2 regions of the Pseudoalteromonas distincta genome follow, and region 1 is predicted to be linked to the other one. Evidence: predicted binding sites of a transcription regulator. Region 1 holds the regulator's gene; the other holds the start of a gene.
The links. The regulator ArgR, encoded in region 1, controls arginine synthesis, uptake and breakdown. The targets are predictions, from matches to a motif close to ANTGAATANNTATTCANT.

Region 1 (3,204 bases):
CAACTAGTAGATGACGTACTCGATTACAATGCAGATGCTGAGCAGCTAGGTAAAAACATTGGCGATGATTTAGCTGAAGGCAAACCAACCCTTCCGCTTATTTATGCTATGCAACATGGTAGCGAGCAGCAAACACAGCTTATTCGTGATGCAATAGAGCACAGTAATGGTATGGAGCATTTAGAAGAAATTTTAACTGCACTAAAACAAACTAATGCGCTTGAGTTTACAATGCAAAAAGCAGAGCTTGAGGCCGAAAAAGCCATTGCCTGTTTAGACTTTTTAGCTGAGTCTGACTATAAGCAAGCACTTATAAGCCTTGCCCGTATTGCGGTTGACCGGGACCACTAGTTTTAACTAGTTACACAGTGTGACATTAATTCTGAGCAATAAAAAAGCCTGCAAATGCAGGCTTTTTTGTTGCTTAAACCGGCTATTACGCCATGAAATCAACACCTTCTTTGATGTCTTTTTTCAGAGTTTCAAGCATGTCATTTTTTGCTTTTGTTTCAAATGCGCTTAGTTCGCCGTAAGAAAGAATTTCTTCTACGCCGTTTTTACCTAAACGTACTGGATGTGCAAAGTACTCTGCATCGCCATTTTCAACAGCAACGTAAGCGTAATCTACAACTTCTTCACCTTGTAGGCCTTTAACTAAAGACATACAAAAACGAGCTGCAGCAGCACCCATAGATAGCGTAGCTGAACCACCGCCTGCTTTAGCATTTACAACTTCAGTACCCGCATTTTGGATACGTGGAGTAAGTGCAGCAACTTCTTCATCAGTGAAAGAAACACCTTCAACTTGAGAAAGTAGAGGCAGAATCGTTGTGCCTGAGTGACCACCAATTACTGGTACTTTTACAGTTGCTACGTCTACGCCTTTAAGTTCAGCAACAAATGCTTCTGAACGAATAACGTCAAGCGTAGTAATACCGAATACGCGTTTAGCGTCGTAAGTACCTGCTTTTTTGAATACTTCAGCAACAATTGGAACTGTGCCATTTACTGGGTTAGTAATAATACCTACTAACGCTTTAGGGCAGCTGGCAACAATGCCTTCTGCTAAAGTTTTGATGATGCCAGCATTTACATTGAATAAATCAGCACGATCCATACCTGGTTTACGTGGCATACCCGCTGGGATAAGAACGATGTCAGAACCTTCAAGCGCTTTATTTAAATCGTCTGCGCCAAAGCCTGCAACTTTAACATCTGTTGGGATGTGAGAAAGGTCAACCGCAACACCTGGTACTACTGGTGCAACATCATAAAGTGATAATTCAGAGCCAGCTGGTAAGCCTGTTTTTAATAATAAAGACAACGCTTGGCCGATACCGCCTGCAGCACCTAATACAGCAACTTTCATTGGAATTCTCCGTAATTTGAGGTAGGAAACATTTGTGGCTCTTAAGATAATGAAATTAGCGACTAAAAACAAATTTATCCTGTCTATTTCAAGTATATTTTCGACCATAGTCGTAAACTTATGTGATTTAACGCATCAAACTGGCAAGTTAACTAAACAACTGCTGCATAATTATTCATTTTTGTGTAGAATTTGCGGCATAAATAACAAAAACGAATAAAGACTATGCAACCACAAGATAAACAAGAAGCACTGGTAAAAGCATTTAAATCACTATTAAAAGAAGAAAATTTTGGCTCTCAAGGCGAAATAGTTGATGCGTTAAAAGATCAAGGTTTTGACAATATAAGCCAAAGTAAAGTATCACGCATGTTAAGTAAGTTTGGCGCTGTACGCACACGTAATGCCAAACAAGAAATGGTTTACTGCTTACCTGCTGAAATGGGTGTACCTACGGCTAAAAGCCCATTACGCCAATTAGTAATCGACATTATGCACAACGAAATGATGATCATCATTCGTACCAGCCCAGGTGCTGCTCAGCTTATTGCACGTTTATTAGATTCATTAGGTAAAGCAGATGGCGTACTAGGAACTATTGCCGGCGATGACACTATTTTTATCGCTCCTGCTAAAATATCTGAAATAGATGTAACACTTGAACGCGTTCGCATTTTATTTGATACGGTTTAATAGCAAATTAAATTTGTTTTAAAAACCCTATTGAAGGTGCAAAGAAAGCAGAACCCATATCGGCTTGAGTAAAATCAAGCCAGTGGTCGTAGCAATCCCCTTCCCCTAAACGACTATTAAGTACTTTTTCAAATGCGGTGCCCGTACAAGCGCATGTAATTGATAACATTCCCTGCTCATACACGTCGCCATAAGGCATGCTTTGATTTAATAGTAGCGGTTGTCCGTCTTCGTCTTTTAGCTCACTTCGCGAAGCATGGCTGGTTTCGACCGCTGGGGTAATTAGCGTGTTATCAAGACGCGTACGTCCCATTATTTGCTCTTGCTCACTCAATGATAAATGCTGCCACATAGTTAAATCATGTTTATAACGCTGAACATGAATATAACTCCCCTGATCTTCAAAGCTACCAGGGTTGCTGATTAAAGCCGTAGCGCGCTTTTTTCTTCCATGTGCGGTGTCGCCACCATAAATAAAACCGTTAAAATCACGACCATCTAAAAAGCGAAAATTCCGAATTTGCTCCACCAGCTCTACATCGGGGGCAAATAATTTTAAAATTTGTAGCGCAAATAAATGGTTAACGTCTTCACGGTCAGAGCGAATTTGCACAAATAAATCGCACGGTTGTACGCTCATTTGGTGATCGCTATGGGTTATATTAGGAAAGCTCTGTAATTCGCTTGGAATGTATTCAGGGAGGATATGCGGCCAGTATTGCGCACCAATAGCAACCATACAAGAGAGCATTGATTCTGAAAATTGATCGCTAAACTCTTCTTCTATAGCGCTTACTTGTTTTAACTTTGCGCGAAGTGATTCGTCTTGACCATCAAACACATTAAAAAATAAGTGCAAACCGTGTAAGTTTGCTTCAGCACAAATCCCTGATTGCGCTTGCGCCATTGTTATTCCTTAGTTTTACAGATAAAAACACAGCGAATAACAAATTAATTACGATTCGAAAAAATTCACCGTGTGAGGTTTTATTTTTATTATAACCTGATCATTATTTTCAAATGACTGGCCATATTGTGCAGCAACTTCAATTTCTTGTTCATCAATAACGAGCGAATAAACATACGCCGAACCAATAAAGCGACGACTTATGATTGTAGCTCGCTTGCTGAATTTGTCACTT
Region 2 (3,204 bases), 170 kb from region 1:
TTTACTTTAATCTTAAAAATATTACCGGCTAGAGGCGCGTTAAGTGTTTCACCTGATGCAACCGAAGCAGATTGAGGAATGTGCTCAGAGTCTTTTAATGTTACTTCCTTAAGTTCACCACCTTGCGCTACGACTACGTCATAAACTTTACCATCTACTTTTACGCTGTATTGCTCAGCCTTCACTTTGTTATTATTTGAAACTGATTTAGAAGGTGCTTTACTGCTTTTATCTTCAACAGAAGGTACTGGCTCAAATGCATCTGGGTTGTTGCGGTTTTTAATAAACTTCAAACCAACTTGTGGGAATAATGCATAAGTTAATACGTCATCAATTTGATCATCAGCAAGTGTTAAACCTTGCTCTTGTGCTTCTTTTAATAACTCAGCTTCAAGCGTTGCAAGCTCAGGTGCAATGTTATCAGCAGGGCGACAAGTAATAACTTCCGCTCCATCAAGCACGCGCTCTTGTAGCTCTTTATTCATTGGTGCTGGTGTTAAGCCATATTCACCTTTTAATACGCCAGCAGTTTCTTTAGTAATTGTTTTATAACGCTCACCCGTTAGCACATTAAGTACCGCTTGAGTGCCAACAATTTGCGACGTTGGTGTTACTAAAGGTAAAAAGCCAAGATCTTCACGTACACGTGGGATCTCAAGTAAAACCTCATTAAGCTTATCGGCTGCGCCTTGCTCTTTAAGTTGGTTTTCCATGTTTGTAAGCATGCCACCAGGTACTTGAGCTAATAAAATACGCCCGTCAACCCCTTTTAAGCTACCTTCAAATGCCGCATATTTTTTACGTACATCTCTAAAGTAAGCAGCAATTTCTTCTAGGTGGTTTAAATCAAGCCCAGTATCACGCTCAGTCCCTTCAACTATCGATACAATAGTTTCAGTTGCAGAATGTCCATAAGTCATACTCATTGATGAAATAGCGGTATCGAGCATATCAATGCCAGCATCAATTGCTTTTTGGTAAGTAGCAGTACTTAAACCTGTTGTAGCGTGGCACTGCATAGCAATTGGAATAGATACAGTTTCTTTAAGTGCTTTAATTAGTTTTTCAGCATCGTACGGCTTTAATAAACCCGCCATATCTTTAATACAAATTGAGTGACAACCCATATCTTCAAGCTGTTTTGCAAGAGTTAACCACATATCAAGTGTATGAACTGGGCTAACTGTGTACGAAATAGTACCTTGAGCGTGAGCGCCCACTTTTACAGCCGCTTTAATAGCTGTTTCTAGATTGCGAACATCGTTCATTGCATCAAATATACGAAATACATCAACGCCATTTTTATGTGCGCGTTCTACAAACTTTTCAACTACGTCATCAGCGTAATGGCGGTAACCTAATAAGTTTTGACCGCGTAATAGCATTTGCTGTTTAGTATTAGGCATCGCTTTTTTAAGAGCACGAATACGTTCCCAAGGATCTTCGCCTAAATAACGAATACACGAGTCAAATGTAGCACCGCCCCACGATTCAATAGACCAATAACCCGCATCGTCTAATTTGCTAGCAATCGGTAGCATATCGTCTAGGCGCATACGCGTTGCTAATAATGATTGGTGAGCATCGCGTAATACCAATTCTGTTAATTTTAATTTAGCCATGTGTGTGCCCCTTATTTATTATTTGATTTGTACTGAGCAATGGCAGCACTAATAGCAGCGATGTGCTCATTAGGCACACCTTGAGATTTAAAAGATGGTGATTTAACTGGTGTCGCCACGTCAGGTTCGCTAAAGCGCGTCACCAAATTAGACATAAGCGTTACTGCACCAATTAATATCGACAGAAATACAAACACCCCAACCATGCCAGTAAGCATTAAGTTACCAGCCGTTGTGAGTAGAGCACCTATATCCATTTTTCTCCCCTTGAAACCCATATCGAAAATAAAAAATCGATTTAATTAAATATTTATTCACTGGATAATAACAAAACTAATCGCTTTGTCTACATCTTGTAAATTGGTAAAACCAATTAAACAATAAACAACATAACACTCAATTAATTTACATGCTATAACTCAGCAATCACGCGCTCTACAATACATACAAGAAATAACGACTATAGCTAATAGTTATATGGAAGTTGTTAATTAACTATCAAGCTAAGTAAAAATAAACACTAATTCTTAATATTAAATGCAAAGCCACACACCAATTGTTAATTGGTCTTACCAAAATAAGTTTGTTTAGTGAACATTTAGCAGTTATTTGCAACAGTGTGAATAACTTACATAACAAAGCGTAAAAGTTACTAACCAACTAATAACTAGAGTAATAGCAAAAAACCATAACCAATTGATATTTATAACAAATAAGTTTTGGCATATAACTGGCATTAGTTATTATGAGCAAATTTGATAACCAAGGAGAAAACAATGTTACGCTGGACAATTACATTTTTAGTTATTGCTTTAATCGCTGCAGTGTTAGGTTTTGGTGGCATCGCAGGTGCCGCAGCTGGTATAGCAAAAATTATATTTTTTATCTTTTTAGTACTTTTAGTGATTTCATTAGTTTCAGGTGCCCTACGTGGTAAATCACCCAGGTAGATAAAGCATTCAACTAACAAACACTAAAATTTAATTAATACTTACAAGGAATTACACTATGAACTCTACAACTTTAAAAGCAGCACTAATCGCAGTATTTGCAGGTTTTTTCATGATGGGTTGTGAAGACAACCATGCAGAAGATGCTGGCGAACGTATCGACGAAGCAGTAACTGACGTGCAAAACTCTGTTGAAGATGCATGTGAAAATGTTAAAGAAGGCGTGAACGCTGAAGAAACTAACTGTTAATTCTTCTTGTACCGCTAAAAAAAACGGCTTTCGAGCCGTTTTTTTGTGCCAGTAATAAAATCACTGACTATAAAGCTGCTCATTTAGCAGTTAGCTTGTTAAAATAAAAAAAACGATATTTAAAGCAAGGCAAAATGGCATTCACAACCACCTACACATTAGATAAACCCTACTTTTACGAGTGTTTTGATGAGTCACTCCCTTATAGTAAGCGTGCAAAACCTAAATACTTTTTACTTGTGTTGTTAGTTGCGCTTGGTTTATTTGGCATTTATGTTTTAGACGATCATTACTTAGGATCGTTTATGATCATGTTAGCGGTACTCGAGTGCGTCGCATTTTACTATCGCAGACCATGGTGGGTAACCAGACAAATGCTCAG

Region 2: a site for ArgR is predicted at 1,924-1,941, ahead of FFU37_RS12545 (OadG family protein). Genes of this name have one in related genera too.

Annotation. Positions count from the first base shown of each region.
Region 1 covers NZ_CP040558.1:2,989,471-2,992,674, forward strand. Annotated here, with positions in the region: gene ispB (octaprenyl diphosphate synthase) at 1-351, shown strand, start outside; gene mdh (malate dehydrogenase) at 437-1,369, opposite strand; gene argR (transcriptional regulator ArgR) at 1,595-2,062, shown strand; gene FFU37_RS13355 (Dyp-type peroxidase) at 2,070-2,969, opposite strand; gene FFU37_RS13360 (ABC transporter ATP-binding protein) at 3,018-3,204, opposite strand, start outside.
Region 2 covers NZ_CP040558.1:2,814,989-2,818,192, forward strand. Annotated here, with positions in the region: gene oadA (sodium-extruding oxaloacetate decarboxylase subunit alpha) at 1-1,622, opposite strand, end outside; gene FFU37_RS12545 (OadG family protein) at 1,634-1,879, opposite strand; gene FFU37_RS12550 (DUF1328 domain-containing protein) at 2,399-2,572, shown strand; gene FFU37_RS12555 (hypothetical protein) at 2,631-2,822, shown strand; gene FFU37_RS12560 (YcxB family protein) at 2,957-3,204, shown strand, end outside.